3 regions of the Azospirillum sp. A23 genome follow, and region 2 is predicted to be linked to each of the others. Evidence: riboswitches for the same ligand, from Rfam matches in the RefSeq annotation. Region 2 holds a riboswitch; each other region holds the start of a gene.

Region 1 (6,903 bases), on a different replicon from region 2:
CGGCAGCACCGCCGCGGCGGCGGAACAGGGCCTCCACCTGCGGCTTGAACAGGTTTTCCATCGCACCGGCGAACAGGATGACCAGACCCTGGATGACCATCACCAGTTCGCGGTTGATCGTGGGGTATTCGAAGGACAGCTGGCCGCCGCCCTGCGCCAGAACACCGAACAGCAGTGCCGCCAGAATGATCCCGACCGGATGGTTGCGCCCCATCAGCGCCACGGCGATGCCGACGAAGCCGACGCCGCCGGTGAAGTTCAGGATCACCCGGTGCTGCACGCCCAGGATCTCGTTCACGCCCACGAAGCCGGCCAGCGCACCGGAGATCAGCATGGCGATGATGATATTCCGTGCCGGCGAGATGCCGGCATAGACCGCCGCCCGCTCGTTCCGGCCGACGGTGCGCAGCTCGTAACCCCAGCGGGTGCGGCGCAGGAAGATGTGGAACAGCAGGCAGCAGGCCAGCGCCCACAGGAAGGACAGGTTCAGCGGCGAGGCAGGAATCGCGATGCCGAACCAGCCCAGCGCCCGGTCCATCGACGGCAGCCAGACGCCGGGATCGAACTCGCGGGTTTCCGGGGACTGGCTGCCGGGGCGGATCAGCACGTCCACCAGCAGCCAGGTCATGATCGACGCGGCGATGAAGTTGAACATGATCGTCGTGATGACGATGTGGCTGCCGCGCTTGGCCTGGAGCCAGGCCGGGATGAAGGCCCAGGCGGCGCCGAAAAGGGCCGATGCCAGCACCGCCAGCACAGCCACCACCGGCCAGGGCCAGCCGGTCAGCGCCAGCGCCACCAGCCCGGCGCCGAGCCCGCCCAGATAGGCCTGCCCCTCGCCGCCGATGTTGAACAGCCCGCAATGGAAGGCGATGGCGACCGCCAGCCCGGTGAAGATATAGTCGGTGGTGTAATAGAGGGTGTAGCCGATGGCCTCGGGATATCCCAGGGCCTCCGACAGCAGCAGCGACAGCACGTCCACCGGGTTCTCGCCGATCACCAGGATCACCAGCCCCGACAGCACGAAGGCCGCGACGAGGTTGAGAACCGGCAGCAGCGCATACCCGACCCAGCCCGGCACGGCGCCCGGCTGGCCCTTCCCCGATCCGCTCAGCAGCACCGGCGTCTCCTGGATTGCCCCTTGCCGGGGATTCTTAACCGTCAATGCTCTGGCGACCAAGCATTTCATGGTGCGGGGAATCCAACCGCCGCCGGGAGTTGGAAGGATTACAAAAAGTCTTGCCGCAACGCAGCATTCTGGCATGCTTCTTACCCATAGAAATTTTATGGCTATGGAGCATGACCGATGCCGCTCGACATCCCGCAGACCTTCCGCCACCACGTCTTCTGCTGCGCCCAACAGCGCCCGCCCGGCCATCCGCGCGGCAGTTGCGCCGCCAAGGGTGCGCATCCGCTGTGGCAGCGGCTCGATCAGAAAATCCAGGGCAAGGGCCTGACCGATGTCGGCATGGCGATGACCGGCTGCCTCGGCTTCTGCTCCGCCGGGCCGCTGATGGTGGTGTATCCGGAAGGCATCTGGTACCGGCCGGAAACCCCGGAGGACATCGACGAGATCGTCGACTCGCATCTGGTGAACGATGCGCCGGTCGAGCGGCTGGTGATGGTATTGACGCGGTGAGGCGAGGTCGGCGCATGAGCCGACCCTTGACCTTGGCTGCGCCTAGCAGACCTGCGGTTGCGGCATTGGGACGCGGGCGCATTTGCCCATAATGTGGGCAGCCCCAGCCATTGCCGTTCCGAACCGAGTCCATGACCGACGCCGAAACCGCCGACCTGCTGCCTGCCGAGGCCGATTCGGTTCCCTATGCCGTCGGCTGCTTCCTGGGCGCGATCCTGCTGTTCGCGGCGATGGACACGCTCATCAAATTCCTGACCGCCGATTACCCGGTGCCGCAGCTGATGTTCGTGCGCTCGCTGGTCGCCTTCCTGCTGGTGGGCGGCTACACCCTGACGTGCGGCGGCGGGATCGCGGCTATGCGGACGCGGCGGCCTCTGGGGCATGTCTGGCGCGCCTTCGCCGGGCTGATCTCCATGGGATGCTTCTTCTATGCGTTCCGCGAGCTGCCGCTGGCCGACGTCTATGTGCTGAGCTTCGCCGGTCCGCTGTTCATCACCGCGCTGTCGGCGCCGCTGCTGGGCGAGCCGGTGGGCTGGCGCCGCTGGGCCGCCGTGGTGGTCGGGTTCGGCGGCGTGGTGGTGATGGCGCAGCCGTCGGCCGGGGCGCCGCTGGTGCCGGTGCTGGTCGGACTGTGCGCCGCCCTGTTCTATGCGCTGGCCGCGCTCGCCGTGCGCGGCCTGTCGCGGACCGAAACCAGCGCGTCCATCGTGCTCTACCTGCTGCTGACGACGACGGTGGTCAGCGGGGCGCTGGCGGTGCCGGTTTGGACGGCGCCCACCGCCTTCGCGCTGGGGCTGATGGCGCTGGTCGGCGCCATCGGCGCCGGGGCGCAGGTCCTGCTGACCCAGGCCTTCCGCCGCGCGCCGCCGGCGGTGGTGGCGCCCTTCGAATATACCGGCATGGTCTGGGCCAGCCTGTTCGGCTGGCTGGTGTTCGGCGATCTGCCGACGGTGCCGGTCCTGGCCGGCGCCATGGTCATCATCGGCAGCGGGCTCTACATCCTGCATCGTGAAACCATGGTGGCGCGCCGCCGGTTGGGTTCTTGACAGGACGGGGCCGGCGGCGACACTCTCGCCGCCTGTTCACGGCTGGGGTGCCTGTGCGGATGCCGGTTCGGCAACCGCATGGGCTGAGACAACACCCATCGAACCTGATCCGGGTCATGCCGGCGAAGGGAGCCGACCGGAACCCGACGGACCCGCTGAAAGCTGCTGCGAAGCGCCCCGTCTCCTCCGCGTCGCCCCAACCGCCGGCGCGTGTTGAGGAGTATCGGTCATGCGGCGCGCGCTTCCCCTCCTGATCGGCCTGCTGGCCGTATCCTCCTGCCTGTCCTCCGTCTGTCTATCGTCCGCCGCCCGTGCCGACGACACGCTGTCCTTCCCGGTGCTGGTGCCGCTGACCGGCTTCCTGTCGCTGGAGGGCACCAGCCAGCGCAACGGTGCCGTCCTGGCGCTGAAGCAGACGCCGGCCGGCGTCGCCATCGCCTCGGAGGTCGTCGACACCGGCACCTCGCCCGAGGCGGCGGTGACGGCGCTGGAGCGCGCGGCCGGCCGCGGCACGGTCGGGGCGGTCGCCGCCAGCATGCTCGGCACCCAGATGCTAGCGATGCTGCCGCTGGCGGGCGAGCTGAAGCTGCCGCTGGTCACCGTGTCGGGCACCGCCTCGATCACCGAGCAGGGCAATCCCTGGGTCTTCCGCTTCTTCCCCGGCGACGCGGTCACCAAGGCCGCCCATGCCCGTTATGTGGTGGAGGAGCTGGGCAAGCGGCAGCCGGCCGTCATCTACCAGACCACCGCCTACGGCCAGAGCGGCAAGGCCCATCTCGACGCCGCCTTCAAGGCGCTGGGCGTCACGCCCGTCTTCGAGGAGGGGGTGGACCCGGCGGCCAAGGATCTGCTGCCGGTGCTGACCAAGGCGCTCGCCGCCAAGCCGGACGTGCTGGTCCTGCACCTGCATTCCGGCCCGACCGCGCTGCTGCTGCGGCAGGCGGCGTCCAGCGGCGTGACCCTGCCCATCGTCGCCGGCTCCGCCATGCATCAGCCGAGCACCGCCGCCCTGCTGGAACCGGCGGAACTGAAGGGCGTCTGTGCCGAGACCGCGGCCTCGCCGATTTCGGGCGGCACGCCGGAGGTCAAGGCCTTCACCGACGCCTACCGCGCCGCCTTCGGCAAGGAGCCGGATGCCTTCGCGCTCGGCCAGTATGACGGCATGACCATGGTGCTGGAGGCGGTGAAGGCCGGCGCCCGGTCGCCGGACGCCATTCGCAAGGCGCTGTCCGCCGGGACGTTCCAGGGCCTCGCCATGACCTACAAGTCCGACGGCAAGGGCAACATGGCCCATTCCGCCGTCATCGTCTGCTATGACGGAACCAGCCGGGTGCCGGCGCTGGTGAAGCGGTACGACGACCCGACGCTTGCGGCGAAGTGAGCGGATGGCGGCGCTTCAACTGCTGCTCAACGGGGTGGCGTTGGGGGCAGCCTATGCCCTGGTGGCGCTGGGCTTCGTGCTGGTGCTGAACGCCACCTCGGCGGTGAATTTCGCCCAGGGCGATCTCGTCATGGCCGGCGGGCTCCTGGCTGTGGCGGCGGCGCCGCTGATCCCGCTGCCGGGCATCGTCCTGCTGCCGGTGGTTCTGTTGCTGATGGCGTCGCTGGGGCTGCTGCTGGCGCTGGCGGCCTATCTGCCGCTGCGCCGCCGGCCGCCGGTCTCGGTCTTCATCAGCACCATCGCGGTCGGCATCATCCTGCAGAATGGGGCCGCCATCCTGTTCGGGCCGGAGCCGCGCGCCGCACCGCCGCTGTTCGGCGACGACACGCTGCACATCGCCGGGCTGGCGGTGCCCGAGCAGTCGCTCGCCATCGTCGCGGTGGCGGGTCTGCTGATCGGCGCGCAGCAATGGGTGTTCGCCCGCACGCAGCTCGGCCGCCGGCTGCGCGCCACCGCGCAGGACCCGGAGATGGCGCGGGCCTGCGGCGTGCCGGTCACCGCGATGATCCTGGTGACCTTCGCCATCGGGGCCGCCTGCGCCGGGGCGGCCGGGCTGCTGCTGGCCAACCGCTATTTCGTCACGCCGACCTCGGGCGGCGACCTGATCCTGAAGGCCTACATCGCGGTGACGGTGGGCGGCTGGGGCTCCGTGCCCGGTGCGGTGGTGGGCGCTCTGCTGATCGCGCTGTTCGAGGTGGGCGTATCGTCGGTGCTCTCATATCCGGCGGCGCTGGGGGCCTTGTACCTGACGCTGCTGGCGATTCTGGTGCTGCGCCCGCAAGGGCTGTTCGGCGAAGCGGTGCGGCGCCGTGGGTGAACGTCGGCCGGCCGTCATTCTCATTGCCGGCGCGCTTGCCCTGCTGGTCTATGCGCTGGCCTTCGCGTCCCCCTACGGCCTGCGCGTCCTGACCGTCGCCGGGGTCTATGCGCTGGCGACCTTCGGCTTCCAGATCGTCTTCGGCCTCGGCGGCGCGCTGTCGCTGGCGCAGGGCGCCTTCTTCGGCGTCGGCGCCTATGTGACGGGCATCCTCGGCAGCCGCTACGGCCTCGGTTTCGAAACGACCTTCCCGCTGTCGATGCTGGTGCCGCTGCTGCTGGCCCTGCCGGTCGGTCTGGCGGTGCTGCGGCTGGAATCGCATTACTTCGCCCTGGCGACTCTCGGCATTGCCCAGGTCCTCCATCTGCTGGCGGTCAACCTGCCGGAGCTGACCGGCGGCTCCAACGGGCTGGCCGGAGTGCCGGCGGCGGTGCTGTTCGGCTGGGCGGTGCCGCGCGGGCTGCCGATGGCCGGGCTGGTCTGGTCGCTGGTCGCTCTCGGCGGGCTGATCGGCTGGCGACTGGCGCGGGGAAGGCTCGGCCGGTCGCTGGCGATGCTGCGCGACGATCCGCTGGCGGCGGCAACGCTGGGGCTCGATGTCGGGCGGCTGCGGCTGGCCGCCTTCGGCATCAGTGCCCTGTTCGCCGGAGCCGCCGGGGCGCTGGCCGTCCACACCCAGCGCGTCGTCTCCCCGGAGGTGCTGGAATTCCCGGTCATGGTCTCCATCCTCACCATCGCCATCGTCGGCGGTCGGGGGCGGATGGCCGGAGCGGTGCTGGGCGCCGTGCTGTTGCTGCATCTGCCGGAATGGTTCCGCTTTCTGGAGCGCGGCTATCTGGTCGTCTATGGCGTGGCGCTGCTGGCGACCGTGGTGCTGGCTCCGGACGGGCTGACCGGCCTGCTCGACCGCATCGCGGCCCGCCTGTTCGGCAGCAAGCCGCGCAATTCGGTCGAGGCGAAGGAGCCGCCGCGTCCGCTAAATTCGCCGGATGGACTGTCCGTGGAGGATCTGCGCAAGTCCTTCGGCGGTGTGCGGGCGGTGGACGGCGTGTCGCTCGATCTGCGGCCGGGAAGCATCACCGGGTTGATCGGGCCGAACGGCTCCGGCAAATCCACGGTGATCAACCTGCTGTCGGGGCTGGAGCGGCCGGACACCGGGCGGGTGCGGCTCGGCGGACAAGAGGTCACCAGGCTGCGCGCCGACCGGCTGGCCCGCGCCGGACTGGCCCGCAGCTTCCAGGCGGCGGTCTTGCCGATTGGGGCCGGCGTGCTGGAGGCGGTCGCCGCCGCTCGCCTTGCCGTCGATCCCGACGCCCGGACGGCGGAGGCGCATGCCCGCTGGGCGCTCGACCGGCTGGGCGTCGGCGACCTCGCCGGCCAGGGCTGCGACGGGCTGCCGGCGGCGCTGCGGCGTCGGGTGGAACTGGCCCGGTCGCTGGTCCGCCGGCCAGCGGTGCTGCTGCTGGACGAACCTGCTGCCGGTCTGACCGACGGCGAAAAGGCGGAACTTGCGGTCCTGCTGCGAGAACTGGCGGAGGAGGGCGTGGCGATCCTGCTGGTGGAGCATGACATGGGCTTCCTGCTGCCGCTTACCGGCCGGGTGCTGTGCCTCGACCGCGGCCGGGTCATCTATGACGGGCCGGCCGGCGGCGTGCGCCGGGATCCGGCGGTGGTCGCCGCCTATCTGGGCCGGGCGGTGCCGGCATGAGCGCGCTGCTGTCCATCCGCGGCCTGACCGCCGGCTATGGCGGGGCGAACGCGCTCGACGACGTGTCGCTGAGCCTCGCGGCGGGGGAGACGGTGGCGCTGCTCGGCGCCAACGGGGCGGGCAAGTCGACCCTGCTGAAGGCTCTGCTCGGCCTCGTGCCGGCGCGGGGGGACCTTCGCTTCGATGGGGCCGACATCGGCGGCCTTGCCACCGAGTTGCGGGTCCGGCGCGGCATCGGCTATGTGCCGGAAG
Region 2 (6,903 bases):
GCCGAACCGATCGCCACGCCCGAATCGATCGCCAGGGCGCTGCGCCATCTGCTAGGGAGGCTGTGCAAGGGGCTGGAGGCGGCAGGGCAGGGGGCGCGCCGGCTGCGGCTGGATGCCCACCGCACCGACCAGCGGGTGGACGACGAACCGCAGAGCCTGACGCTCGGCACCAGCCGCCCGGCGCGCGACCCGGCGGCGCTCGCCCGGCTGTTCGCCCCGCTGCTGGAGCGGATCGAACTTGGGTCGGGGCCGGGGCTGGAAACCCTGGTGCTGTCGGCGACCGAGACGGGACCGCTGTCCGCCGTCCAGACCGCAATCGACGGAGGGGAGGCCGGGGACCAGGGGAATGACGACCAACTGGCCGAACTGGTCGACCGGCTGACGTTGCGGCTGGGGGAGCGGGCGGTGCTGCGGCTGGTGCCGCGGGAAAGCTGGCTGCCGGAGCGCTGCGTGGCGCCGCATCCGCCGATGGAGCGCCTGCCGGCGCCGAAGCCCTGGCCCGCCGGGCAGCCGCGCCCCCTGCGCCTGCTGACCCCGCCCGAGCCGGTGGAGGCCACCGCCCCGCTGCCCGACGACCCGCCGCTGCTGTTCGTCTGGCGCGGCGTGCCCCACCGTGTGCGCCGGGCCGAAGGGCCGGAGCGGATCGAATGCGAATGGTGGCGTGGGCAGGGGTCGCTGGGGCTGGCGGTGCGCGACTACTACCGTGTGGAGGATGACGGCGGCCGGCGGTTCTGGCTGTTCCGCGCCGGCCTGTACCGCCCTGACGAGACCCCGCGCTGGTTCCTGCACGGGTTTTTGGCGTGAGGTGTCGGGCAGCCGCCCGCTTACCCTGCCCGGTCGAGCTGCTTCAGGAAGGCGATGTAGCGGTTGATGTCCTCCATGCGGCGGGCGTGGTCGTTCATGTCGGACAGGCGGCCTTCGATGGACTTCTGGGCGCCCTCCACCTCGTCGATCACCGCATGGATGTCGGTCTGCAACTCCTGCGAGGCGGTGGCGGCCTCGTCCATGCGGGCGCTGGTGTCGTCCAGCTGGCCGCCGACGGAGCGGACGGAGGTCACCACCTGGTCGATGGCGCGGCGGGTGTCGGCCAGAGTCTGCTTGGTGTCGTTGGCCAGCTTGCGCACCTCCGCCGCCACCACGGCGAAGCCCTTTCCGGCCTCGCCGGCGCGGGCGGCCTCGATGGTGGCGTTCAGCGCCAGCAGGTTGGTCTGGCTGGCGATGCCGTCGATCACCGCCAGCACCTTCTCGATGCTCTTGACCACGGTGGACAGCTGGTTGAACTCGCGGACCAGAGCCTCCTTGCGGTCGGCGTGGCCGTCGAACAGGGTGGCGTGGCGGTTCAGCGTCGCCTCGATCGCCGACATCGAGCCGCCGATGCGCGCGGCATAGCTGGCGGTCTCCTGCACGCCGCCGGTCAGCGTCACCAGCGCGTCGAGATAGCTGTGCATCCGCTCGATCACGCTGTTGCGGATGCGGCTCAGCAGCTCAAGCCGGTTGTAGCGGGTGGCGATGAAATAGCTCTGGAACCGGGCGTAATGCACCGGGAAACGGTCGACCATGTCGTCGGAGAAGGCGGTGCCGGGCGGCACCTCGAAGAACATCAGCGCCGACAGGGTCTGGTTGATGTTGATGCCCAGCAGCTCGCCGAAGGTGGAGAAGCCGGCGGCGGCCAGCCCGTCGAAGGCATGAACACGCGAGAGCTGGTCGGGGTTGTTCAGCCGGCGCAGGATGCAGTCGTTCAGGATGGCGCCGACCGGCCGCGGCTTGTTGCGCAGATAGGCCGAGAGGTCGTCCTCCGTCTGGCGGACGAAATCGGTCGCCTCCACCAGGCACAGCGAGTCGCCGGGATTGACGTCGCAGTAGAAGGCGACCTCCCCCTTCTCGAAATCGAAGCCGGAGATGGAGCGGACGAACAGCTCTCCCTCCATTTCGATGGCGAAGGTGTTCTTCGCCAGCTTGCCCGGCAGTTCCTGCGGCTTGCAGCGCAGGGATTTGGCGAGCGCGTCGATGAAGCCGACGACTTCGAAGCCGTCGCAGTCGATCACGCTGCGCACGATGCGGCGCATCGGGTCGGCGTCGACCACGGCGAAGCGGGTCTGGGTCGGCCGGAAATTCTGCGACTTGAAGATGCCGTAGCGGATGCCGGGCGCCATCTTCAGGAAGATCGTCACCGCCACGTTCTCCAGCACGCGCTGGCCGTCGAACAGATGGGTGTTGCGGAAGTCGAGCTTGCCGCCGGCCGAGCCGCCGATGAACAGGCAGGGGAAATGGCCGGAACGGTAGACCGCCTCCATGAACCAGCTTTCGCTGGCCGATAGCCCGTCGATGAAGGTCAGCGCCACCGTGTCGTGGCTGTCGACCGGGAAGGGGACGCGGATGCGGTCGAGCTCGCCGCGGATCGCCTCCACCCGTGCCGCCACGTCGCGGGTCGGGCGGCCGCCGCGCAGATCGTCGCAATGCAGCGGGACCGTCTGGACGCTGACCCCGGCGAACAGGCGCGGGCTGAAGGATTGCAGCACCACGCTGTCCCAGCGGTCGCCGGCCTTGCGGTAGAGCGGCTGGCCCTCGGCCGCGCACAGCTCGCCCGCGGTGGAGACCAGCACCAGCTGGGTCGCCGCCGGCAGGGCGGAGCGGACCGCCCGCGCGGTGGCGGCGAAATCGACATGCGGCGACACGAAGCCGACGACCAGCGCCGGTGCCCCGTCGGCGAAACTCAGCCCGTCCAGCGCCGCGGCGCCGATCTGCCCCGCCGGCAGGCACAGGCTGCGGATCGGCTGTTCCGCCGGTCCGTCGGCGTGCGCTGCCGGTTCGGACCTGCCGACCGGGGTGCCGGGGATGGGGGAGGTCGGGGAGTCCGAGCGGAAGAAAGACAGCATGCTGGCGAATCCTCGGTCGTCTTTGTTGTTCATTCCGCGCACCGGCGGTGCCCGTTTTCTGCTGTGAATGCCCGGGTATGGCTCATTTTGCCGACAATTTAGCTGCCGATTGGTAGCGTTTCCTGTCGGGGGGACTCCGTATCCGGCTGCGGCCTGTCGCCGCATCCATCGTCAGGTTGGGCTGTAGGCAGATGCGGCGGGCTGGAGTGGCGGGCCGGGCGGCGGTCGATTCCGCTTGTGGGGCCAGCGGAACATTGGCATAAGGCAATCCATAGGCCTGGGGTGCCGTGCGGTGGTCGCGCGGCTGAGAACACACCCATCGAACCTGTCTGGGTAATTCCAGCGAAGGGAGCCGCCGCATGATCCATGCGCCAGAACCGCATCCATATTCCGTTTCCGCGCCGGGACTCCGCCCGTCCGCCGCCCGTCCTTCCGTTGCCATCGTCGGCGCCGGCTGCATCGGCCTCGCCATCGCCTGGAGGCTGGCGTCGGCCGGCTGCCGCGTCGATGTCTTCGAGCGGGGGGAGGCCGGGCGCGGCGCCACCCATGCCGCCGGAGGCATGCTGGCCGCCTGTGTCGAAACCGAGCCGGGCGAGGAGGGGCTGCTGCCGCTGACCCGCGCGTCGCAGGCCCTGTGGCCGGACTTCGCCCGCGATCTCGAAGCGGCGGGCGGCATGGCCGTCGATCTGCGCAGCGAAGGCACGATGGTCATCGCGCTGACCGCCGACGATGCCGCGAAGGTCCGCTTCCTGCACGGTTTCCAGCGCGATCTGGGATTGCCGGTGGAGTGGCTGAGCGGGGCCGAGGTGCGGCGACGCGAACCCTTCCTGCAACCGGGTGTCGCCGGCGCCCTGTTCTGTGCCGGCGACCATCAGGTCGACAACCGCAAGGTCGCAGCCGCCTTGCGCCGCGCCGCCGAGGCTGCCGGCGCCCATCTGCATGAGCGGTGCGGCGAGGTGGCGCTGGCGGTGGAGGGCGGGCGCGCCGTGGGGGTGCGGGTTGCCGAGACGCTGCACCGGGCCGACCGGGTGGTGCTGGCCGCCGGGGCGTGGTCGGCCGGGGTGCCTGGGCTGCCACCCGCCGCCCGGCCGCCGGTACGTCCGGTGAAGGGCCAGATGGTCTGCCTGCGCATGGACCCCCGTCTGCCGCTGCTGCGCCATGTGGTGTGGACGCCCGGCACCTATCTGATCCCGCGGCTGGACGGCCGGCTGCTGATCGGCGCCACGACGGAGGAGCGCGGCTTCGACGACCGCCTGACCGCCGGCGGCCAGTTCGCCCTGCTGGACGGGGCGTGGCGGGCGCTGCCGGGCATCGCCGAGCTGCCCATCGAGGAAGCCTGGGCGGGTTTCCGTCCCGGCAGCCGCGACGATGCGCCGATCCTGGGTGAGAGCGGCATTCCCGGCCTGATCCACGCCACCGGCCACCACCGCAACGGCATCCTGCTGACCCCGGTGACCGCCGACGGCATCGCCCGTCTGGTGCTGACCGGCGAGACCGACCCGCTGCTGCGCCCCTTCGCCGCCGACCGCTTCGTCGCTGCGGGAGCCGCCGCATGAGCGCCGTTTCACGTGAAGCCATCCGCGTCAACGGCCGCGAAGAGCCGCTGTCCGCCGCCTCCGTCGCCGAGTTCCTGGCCGGGCGCGGCATCGCCGCCGGAACGCTCGGCGTCGCGGTCGCTTTGAACGGCGCTGTGGTCCCCCGCCGCCGCTGGCCGGAGACTCCGCTCCAGCCCGGCGACAGCCTGGAAATCGTCCGCCCCATCCAGGGCGGCTGACCGTCACATTTCCCTCTCCATCGCCACCGGATGCGCACATCCCGCAACATAGGAAGCGGAATTCCGGTGGTGCGAAGCGGGAGAGGGCCTTTGCAAAAGGCTTCCCCCATGTCCCCAACCGACATGTCCCAAACCGACACCCTCACCATCGCCGGGCGCAGCCTCGGCTCGCGGCTGTTCCTCGGCACCGCCGGCTATCCGAACCAGCAGGTGATGCTCGACGCGCTGGCGGCCAGCGGCAGCGAGCTGGTCACGCTGGCGATCCGCCGCATCAGCCTGGACGGCTATTCGGAAAGCCTCGTCGACGTGCTGGCCCGCGCCACCGCCGGGCGGGCGGCCGGGCCGGTCGGGCTGCTGCCCAACACCGCCGGCTGCATGACCGCCAAGGAGGCCGTGCTGACCGCCCAGCTGTCGCGCGAGGCGCTGGACACCACCTGGATCAAGCTGGAGGTCATCGGCGACCGCGAACTGCTCTATCCCGATGTGGAGGAACTGCTGCGCGCGACGGAGGAATTGGTGAATGACGGCTTCGTCGTGCTGCCCTATTGCAACGACGATCCGGTGACCTGCCGCAAGCTGGCCGACCTGGGGGCCGCGGCAGTGATGCCGCTGGGGGCCTTCATCGGGTCGGGCATGGGCATCCGCAACCCGCACGCCATCGAGACGATCTGCGCCCGCAGCCCGGTGCCGGTGGTGCTGGATGCCGGCATCGGCACCGCCTCCGACGCGGCGCTGGCGATGGAGCTCGGCTGCGCCGCCGTTCTGCTGAACACGGCGGTGTCGAAGGCGCGCGACCCGGTGCGGATGGCGGCGGCGATGCGCGATGCGGTCAATGCCGGCCGCGCCGCCCATCTGGCCGGCCGCATGCCGATGCGCGCCCATGCCGAACCGTCCAGCCCGCAGATGGGCCTGATCGGCGGCTGATACCGGCCAATTGCGGAGCAACCGGAGGGCGGCCGGGGTGGGCAAGGTGACGCGCACTCCGTTCGGCCGCTTGATCCGGCGGGGCGGCTGACGCAGGCTGTGGCGCACCGCCTCCCTTGGCGCACCGCCTCCCATGGCGTCCATCTGCCGGAGACCCTTCCCTTGCCCGCCACCTTCGAACCCCGCACTCCCGATTGGAAGGCGCGCTGCTTCGCGTCCTTCGAACAGCAGCCGATCTGCAAGACGCTCGGCATCGAACTGGCGGCGATGGAGCCGGGCTTCTGCGAGATGCGCTTGCCCTTCCGTGCCGACCTGACGCAGCAGCACGGCTTCTTCCATGCCGGCATGGTCAGCACGCTGGCCGACAATGCCGGCGGCTATGCGGCGCTGAGCTTGATGCCGGCCGGGGCGGAAGTGCTGGCGGTGGAGTTCAAGATCAACCTGATGTCGCCGGCCAAGGGCGACGTCATGATCGCCCGCGCCCGCGTGGTGAAGCCGGGCCGCACCCTGGTCATCACCCAGGTCGAGGTGTCGATGCTGGACGGCGGTGTCGAGAAGGACTGCGCCCTGATGCAGCAGACCACCTTCTGCGTGATGCCGAAATGACGTTTCAACCGGTTCGAAAGGGCTTTTCCATGCTGTCTGCCCGTCTGTTGTCCGTGCCCGCCGCCCTGCTGCTGGCCGGCGGTATCGCCGTGCTGGCCGCCGCCCCGGCCGAGGCCAAGGACCCGCCCTCCTGCGCCGCCATTTCCTTCCGCTCGCTGCCCAGCGGCGCGCCGGACGGCGAACAGGATGCCGGCCTCTACAAGTCGCGCTTCGGCAAGATCGAGGTGAAGGCCGACGTCAAGGGCGGGCAGGCCACCAGCTATTACATGGTGCTGAACGGCAAGAAGGTGGACGGCCCGGCCAACCCGCCGAAGATGTCGGAAGCCTGCCTGAAGTCCAAGCACGTCAAGGTCCCGGTCGCCAAGCAGACCCAGGGCACCTGCACCGGCACCCGCTTCCGCGTCGTCGTCGACCGGTCCAGTGGCAAGCCGGTCGCCGCCTTCTTCGGCCTGCAGGGCGAGGATTGGGCCTATTGCAGCGCGACGACGCTGTAGGGACGGAAGCCTGAAAGGGGGGCGGCCCCCGCCCCCTCGACTTCTCAGATCGCCAAAGCCTTCACCCGCTCCCGCAAGGTCTGTCGTGCCGCTTCCAACTCGGTGCGGGCGGTGGTCAGGTCGCGGGCCAGGGCATCCAGGCGGTTTTCCGCCTCCGCCATCTTCGTCAGCGTGCGCTTGTGCAGGTCGCTGCCGGCCGGCAGGGCCTTCAGGTTCTCGCGCAGCCGGT
Region 3 (6,903 bases), 910 kb from region 2:
GGTGATCGTCGCGCTTGCCTGCAAGGGGGAGACGGTCGCCGGCTGGATCCACGATCCGGTCGACGGTCGGATGGCGACGGCGGTGAAGGGGCAGGGGGCCTGGCTCGACGGTCGCCTCGTCCATGTCGCACCGGCCGTGCCGTTGCCGCAGATGGTCGGAGCGCTGTCCACGCGCTTTTGCAGCGCAGAGATGGGGCGCCAACTGGAAGAGCGCAGCGTCGGGCTGGCGGACCGCGTGTGTCTGTCGAGCGCCGCCCAGGAGTATCTGCGCCTGCTGGAGGGGCGGGCGCATTACTCGCTCTATCACCGGCTGATGCCGTGGGACCATGCGGCCGGCGTCCTGCTGCATGCCGAGGCCGGCGGCTATTCGGCGCTGATCGACGGGACACCCTACCGGCCGGGGCTGCTGAACGGCAGCCTTCTGCTGGCGCCCGACCGCGAAAGCTGGCAGGCGCTGCACGGACAGCTGTTCGGCTGAGGGCGTGTTGGGTGCAGGAGGGCGACAGCCCTCCCGCGCCCCTTCAATGCGCCAGCAGCGCCGGCAGGGCCAGCCCGTCCAGCACCGTGCGGGTCGCCCCGCCCAGCACCAGTTCACGCAGGCGGGAGTGGCCGTAGGCGCCCATCACCAGCAGGTCGGCGCCCTGGTCGGTGCAGCAGGACAGGATCATGTCGCCGACCTCGCCGCCGGATGCGATGACCGACTGCGGACGGGCGGCGATGCCGTGGCGGTGCAGCCAATCGACCAGGGTGGCGGCTTCTCTGCTCTGTTGCCCGAGCGGTTCCACGGTCAGCACGGTGACGGACTCCGCCGCCTCCAGGAAGGGCATGGCGGCACGGACCGCGCGCGTGGATTCGCGTGTGTTCTTCCAGGCGATCAGCACATGGCGGCCGATGGGCGCCGCAGCCGGTTGTTTCGGCGGCAGGACCAGGACCGGTGTGGCGGTCTCCAGCGGCAAACGGTCGGGGATGTGGTGCAGCGACACCCGTTCACCAGCCCGCACTGCCGCGGATTGCGCGACGACGATCAGGTCGGCATAAGCGGCGCGCTCGGCCAGCAGATCGACATGGTCGCCCTCTTCGATGGTCCAGTCGTAGGGCAACCCGTCGAGCGACTTGCGGACCTCCTGCTCGATCCGCTCGGCATTCTCGTGGGCGATTGCAGTCGCCTCCGCCATGAAGCCATAGGAGGCGGCGCGGCCGGTGGCGCCCGCCGGCATCGACACCGGGGTGGCGATGTAGAGCGCCTGGATATGGGCGGAGAAACGCTTGGCCAAGGCCGCGGCCACCGCCAGACGGCTGGCGTGGGCGTCGTCGTTGGCCATGTGCAGCAGGATGGTCTTGATCGGCATGCCCTCGCGTCTCCCAACATTATGATCGGTCCACCATCAGCCGGCGGAGCGGTTTCCCTCTAGGTAACGCTCCGCCGGGGTCGATGGCAATGTCGGTGGATGGCAGGGACCGTGGGAGACCGTTACTTCACCACCACCGCATACTGGTCGACCGGCGCCACCGCCTTGATCAGACCGCGGGCCTTCAGGAACTCGGCGAAGCGGGTGTAGCGCTCGGCATCCAGCGCGGCTGGGCTGTGGGAGAAGCGCGGCAGCGTGTCGGCCCAGGCGCGGCGGTTCAGCTCGTCGTTCAGTTCGGGCCGGCCCTTGACGAAGGCAGCCTGCGATTCTTCCGGATGGTTCAGGATATAGAGCGTCGCCCGTTCCACCGCCGCCAGGAAGCGCTTGAAGCGCGGATCGTTCGCCTTGTCCTTGCGGGCGACCAGAATCAGTTCGTCATAGGGCGGAACGCCCTCTTCCTCGGGATAGAAGGCGCGGCCGGGGTGCTTCTCGATCTCCATCTGGTTCAGTTCGAAGTTGCGGAAGGCGCCGACCACCGCATCGACCTGGCCCGACAGCAGCGATGGCGAGAGGGAGAAGTTGACGTTCACCAGCTCGACGTCCTTCAGGCTCAGCCCCTGCTTCTCCAGCATGGCGCCCAGCAGCGCGTCCTCGAAGCCGGCGATGGAATAGCCGACCTTGCGGCCCTTCAGATCCTTCAGCGTCTTCACCGGCCCGTCGCGCAGCACGACGACGGAGTTCAGCGGCGTGGACACCAGCGTGCCGATGCGGACCAGCGGCAGTTCCTCCGCCACCTGCAGGATCAGCTGCGGCTGGTAGGAGACGGCGATGTCGGCGCCGCCGGCCGCCACCAGCTTCGGCGGATCGTTGGGGTCGGCCGGGGCGGTCAGGGTGACCTCAAGCCCGGCATCCTTGAAGAAGCCCTTCTCCTGCGCCACCACCAGCGGGGCGTGGTCGGGGTTGATGAACCAGTCCAGCATCACGGACAGCTTGTCCTGGGCCAGCGCGGGAAGCGAGGTCATCAGGCCGGCGGCGATCAGGCCGGCGGTGAAAAGATGCTTCATCGGGTGTCTCTCCCCCTTCAAGGGTTGGCGTCTTCGGCAGGTTGGGTATCGGGTTGCCAGGGCAGGGCGCGGCGGGCCAGCGCATCGACGGCGGCGTACAGCGTCACCGCGAACAGCCCCAGCACAAGCACGGCGGCGAACAGAAGGTCGATCTGCATGCGGGCATTGGCGTGCAGCATCAGGTAGCCAAGGCCGGAAGACGACCCCACCCATTCGCCGATCACCGCCCCGATGGGCGCCACCGCGGCGGCCACGCGCACGCCGGACCAGAAGGCGGGCAGGGCGGCCGGCAGGCGGATGCTCCACAGGATCGCGGCGGGCGAGGCGCCCATGGTGCGGGCAAGGTCGAGCCAGCCGGGATCGGTGCGCCGCAGCCCGTCGAACAGCGCGGTCGTCACCGGGAAATAGATGACCAGCACCGCCATGGCGATCTTGGACGCCATGCCATAGCCGAGCCACAGCACCAGCAGCGGCGCCAGTGCGAAGACGGGGATGGCCTGACTGACCAGAAGCAGCGGCATCAGCCAGCGCCGCGCCGTGCGGAACCGCGCGAGCAGCAAAGCGCTGACCCCGCCCAGCGCCACGCCGGCCACCAGCCCGATCAGGATTTCGGCCAGCGTGGTCAGGCCATGGGCCAACAGCAGTGGGGCCTGCCGCTGCATGGCGTCCGCCACCGCCAGCGGACCGGGCAGCAGGTAGCGCGGCAGCCCGGTGGCCCATACCAGCGCCTGCCAGCCGGCGACCAGCACCAGCAGGGTGATCGCGCCGCGCAGCAGCGCCTTCATTCCGCCAGCCTCCGCAACAGTTCGGCCTGATGCGCCAGCAGGTCCGGATCGTCGACCCGGCGCGGCACCGGGCCGGAGGGCTCCAGCGCCGGTCCCATGACGGCCGGCCGGCCGGTCATCACATGCAGTCGGTCGCCGATGCGCAGCGCCTCCAGCGGGTCGTGGGTGACCATCAGGACGGTGCGGCCGGCCAGCGTCTCCGCCGCCGTCTTCTGCAAGCGCAGCCGGGTGATGGCGTCGAGCGCGGAGAAGGGCTCGTCCATCAGGACCAGCGGCTTGTCCTCCATCAGGGTGCGGGCCAGCGCCACGCGCTGCTTCTGTCCGCCGGACAGAGCGGCGGGACGGTCGCGCTCGCGCCCCGCCAAGCCGACGCGGTCCAGCAGCGCGCGGGCCTGCTCCACCCGCGCCGGATCGGGACGGCGGTGGCGCAGCCGGTCGCCGAGCAGGACATTGTCGAGGACGGTCAGCCAGGGCAGCAGCAGGTCCTGCTGCGCCATGTAGGCGATCCGGCCGGCCAGCGGCTGCCGGTCGCCGGTGACCACCTCGGTCGGCGGCTCCGGCTCGGCCAAACCGGCGAGGATGCGCAGGAGCGTGGTCTTGCCGACGCCGCTCGGCCCCAGCAGGCAGGTGGTCCGCCCGGCCGGCAGTTCCAGCGTCAGGTCGGAGAACAGCAGCGTGCCGCCATAGGTCAGCCGCGCACGCGAGATGGTCACCGAAAGCGGCGTCATCGCAGGCACGCGGGCATGCATCGTGGAGTGGCGGAGATGGAGAGGGTGCGGTCCCGCATCACTGATCCCTACGCCGGCATGAACCGGATCAGGTTCCAGGGGTCGTCCCGCAACAGGACCTCTCAGCCGCCCATCGGCTCCCCCCAGTGAAGGCGGCGACTATAGGCGCGGACGATCCGTGACCGCAAGCATTGCCGGATGCCGCTTCCGGCATGCGGAAGCGGGCGGCTTGACCGCACCGCCGCGGCGCCTAGTTTCTGACGGGCATCGAGGAGTGCCCGTCCTGACCACGCCCTTCCGCACACCGCTGTTCATCGGCGGGGAAATCTACCGCGGCTCCACCTATGGACCGAAGCATCCGCTGGCGATTCCACGCGTGTCGACCGCCATCGACCTCAGCCGCGCCATGGGCTGGCTGCCGGACGAGGTCTATCTCGACACCCATGTCGCGAGCGAACGCGAACTGGCGCGCTTCCACACATCCGACTACATCGCCGCGCTGAAGCGGGCGGAGGCCGAGCAACGGGTCGACGAGGCGACCGCCACCCGCCACAATTTGGGCAAGCTGGAAAATCCCGTCTTCGCCGAAATGTACCGGCGGCCGGCCCACAGCAGCGGATCGGCGTTGCAGGCGGCCAGGATTCTCGGCGACCGGCCCGCCGGTCTGGTCTATGCGCCAGCGGCCGGGACGCATCATGCGCGGCGCGACCGGGCCAGCGGCTTCTGCTATTTCAACGCGCCGGTTCTCGGCATTCTGGAACTGATCGACCATGGGCTGGAGCGGGTCCTCTATGTCGATCTCGACGCCCATCATGGCGATGGGGTGGAGGAGGCCTTCGCCGACGACGACCGGGTACTGACCCTGTCCATCCATGAGGATGGGCGTTGGCCCTACACCGGCAAGGCGGAGGACCGCGCCGGCGGCATGGCCCGCAACCTGCCGGTCCCGCCGGGCTTCAACGACAGCGAGATGGAGCATGTGATGGAGGCGGCGGTCCTGCCGCTGGCCCGTGCCTTTCGTCCGCAGGCGATGGTGATCCAGACCGGCGCCGATGCCTTGGCCGAGGATCCGTTGAGCCGGCTGGAGCTGTCCAACCGCGCGCTGTGGGATGCCGTGGCGGCGCTGCTTCCGCTGGCGCCGCGGGTGCTGGTGGTCGGAGGCGGCGGCTATAACCCCTGGTCGGTTGGGCGTTGCTGGGCCGGGATCTGGGCGGTGATGAACGGCATCGATCCCGCCGTGCGGCCGACGGCGGAGGCGGAGGCGGTGCTGCGTGCCCTGACCTGGAACCGCGCCGCCGGCCGCAATCCGCCGGACCATTGGTTCACCACGCTGGGCGACGAGCGGCGTCCCGGGCCGGTGCGGGACGCGGTGAAGCGGGTGGCGGAGACTGCCATGTCCTGAAGGATGGCGCTGTCCTGACCCGCAGCCGACCGACTCATTCCGACGAATTCCGAACCAACCTGTGACGATTCGTTGACGGGGTCGGATTGTTCGTTGATTCTCTCTTCCACTGTGCCGGTGCAGCTTCCGCGTCGGGTGATGCGGGCTTCGGCGGGATTTGCGGGCAGGATTTGCGGTAGGAGGACGGGCGGGCGGATGTCGAACACGACGCTGTTCCTGATCGCCATCGTCATCATCATGCTGGCTGCCGTCCCGGTCGCCATGATGCTGAAGGATTTCCTGCCGAACATCATGGAAAAGAGCAGCGGCCTGGATCAGGTCGAGAACCGCATCTATGTCCTGCATGCCGAGGCGCAGGAGCTGCAAAACCGGGTGAACCATCTGGTCCAGCGCCGGAACAGCCAGTCTTCCGACCGCAACCGGCTGGAAAGCGATATCCGCAAGGTGGAAAAGCAGGTCCGGGACCTCTCGGACCAGCCGCCGATGTTCGTGCATGAGGTCGGCGACCCGCAGGCCGGACTGATGAAATTCGTCGCGACGGTGACGCAGGAGAAGGCGTCTGCCGCTGCCCGCGCCGCCGGTGAGCGGGCGCAGGTCAATCCCATCTGGCGGTGCACGAACGTGGCCGAGGTCTGGGCGTCCAGCTTCGATGAGGCCAAGCAGATGTGCGATGTGGCCTTCCCGTTCAAAATGGGTTTCCAGAAGACGTTCATGCGCGGCGATGCGCGGGCCGGGGGCAAGGCCGCCGGCAAGGGCGTGCCGACGCCGCCCGCCACCGCCCGGGCGAAGGCGGGTGCCGCCACATGATGATCAACTTCATCATCGTCCTGGCCATCGTCGCCATCGGTGCCTGGCTCGGCAACATCCTGATGAGTGTCGAGCAGCGGGTGTCGCAGGCGCGCCAGCGCGTCCGCGGCGTCCGCAACAACCTCGACAAGCTGGATGCCACCATCCACCGCCTGCATCGGGAGGAGGAGACCCTCCATGCCGAGATCGACGAACTGACCCGGGAGATGGTGGAACTGCGCAAGAAGCAGACGGAGGTGCAGCAACGCCTGACCGAAGCGCAGTCGAAGCGTCGTCCGCAGATCCTGATCCTGACCGACCGGCGCAATCCCGGCGACAAGGAATGGCTGGTCACCGTGGTGAACCAGCAGATCGGCGAGATCGATGCCGCCCACCCTCTGGCCGTCGAATGGGCACGGGGGCGCCAGTATCTCGTCTGGGCGGAGTCGGACCGCGAGGCCGGCGAACGTGCCAACCGCCGCTTCAGCGCCCGGCCCGGCTATCAGGTGCGGTCGGTGGCCCCGGTGAAGGAAGATCTCTACAGCGCCAGCCCGGCCCAAAGCGCAGCGTAGAAGAGCGCCCCGTAGATATCGAAAAGCCCCTCTTCCGCCGGGGAAGAAGGGCTTTTCGTGAAGGTCCGTCTCAGCGCTTTCCCAGGCTTCAGCGCGCCTTGGCGGTGGCCGGGGTCTGGCGGAAGGCGTCGTGCAGGTAGGGCGACAGCGACTGGCGCATGTTGCGCAGCCATTCGTGGATGATGATCAGCGAACGGGAGGCGACCGGCGGGGTCAT

Evidence for each region. Region 2 has a riboswitch for thiamine pyrophosphate ahead of thiO (glycine oxidase ThiO). Riboswitches for the same ligand answer to the same signal wherever they lie in the genome.
Region 1: linked by a shared signal. The riboswitch ahead of ABNQ40_RS13220 (ABC transporter substrate-binding protein) and the one ahead of thiO (glycine oxidase ThiO) in region 2 are both predicted to bind thiamine pyrophosphate.
Region 3: linked by a shared signal. The riboswitch ahead of ABNQ40_RS23610 (ABC transporter ATP-binding protein) and the one ahead of thiO (glycine oxidase ThiO) in region 2 are both predicted to bind thiamine pyrophosphate.

Annotation. Positions count from the first base shown of each region.
Region 1 covers NZ_CP170666.1:955,225-962,127, reverse strand. The annotation lists gene ABNQ40_RS13235 (ABC transporter permease) at 1-1,120, opposite strand, end outside; gene ABNQ40_RS13230 (ferredoxin) at 1,307-1,639, shown strand; gene ABNQ40_RS13225 (DMT family transporter) at 1,771-2,685, shown strand; TPP riboswitch at 2,719-2,833, shown strand; gene ABNQ40_RS13220 (ABC transporter substrate-binding protein) at 2,915-4,066, shown strand; gene ABNQ40_RS13215 (branched-chain amino acid ABC transporter permease) at 4,071-4,943, shown strand; gene ABNQ40_RS13210 (ATP-binding cassette domain-containing protein) at 4,936-6,651, shown strand; gene ABNQ40_RS13205 (ABC transporter ATP-binding protein) at 6,648-6,903, shown strand, end outside.
Region 2 covers NZ_CP170667.1:2,233,784-2,240,686, reverse strand. The annotation lists gene ABNQ40_RS27965 (DNA polymerase Y family protein) at 1-804, shown strand, start outside; gene ABNQ40_RS27960 (methyl-accepting chemotaxis protein) at 825-2,876, opposite strand; TPP riboswitch at 3,145-3,244, shown strand; gene thiO (glycine oxidase ThiO) at 3,236-4,432, shown strand; gene thiS (sulfur carrier protein ThiS) at 4,429-4,650, shown strand; gene ABNQ40_RS27945 (thiazole synthase) at 4,774-5,574, shown strand; gene ABNQ40_RS27940 (PaaI family thioesterase) at 5,737-6,180, shown strand; gene ABNQ40_RS27935 (hypothetical protein) at 6,210-6,674, shown strand; gene ABNQ40_RS27930 (hypothetical protein) at 6,719-6,903, opposite strand, start outside.
Region 3 covers NZ_CP170667.1:1,328,737-1,335,639, reverse strand. The annotation lists gene ABNQ40_RS23630 (inositol monophosphatase family protein) at 1-478, shown strand, start outside; gene ABNQ40_RS23625 (universal stress protein) at 522-1,349, opposite strand; gene ABNQ40_RS23620 (ABC transporter substrate-binding protein) at 1,472-2,413, opposite strand; gene ABNQ40_RS23615 (ABC transporter permease) at 2,431-3,198, opposite strand; gene ABNQ40_RS23610 (ABC transporter ATP-binding protein) at 3,195-3,926, opposite strand; TPP riboswitch at 3,974-4,080, opposite strand; gene ABNQ40_RS23605 (acetoin utilization protein AcuC) at 4,201-5,328, shown strand; gene ABNQ40_RS23600 (hypothetical protein) at 5,524-6,135, shown strand; gene ABNQ40_RS23595 (hypothetical protein) at 6,132-6,686, shown strand; gene ABNQ40_RS23590 (hypothetical protein) at 6,775-6,903, opposite strand, start outside.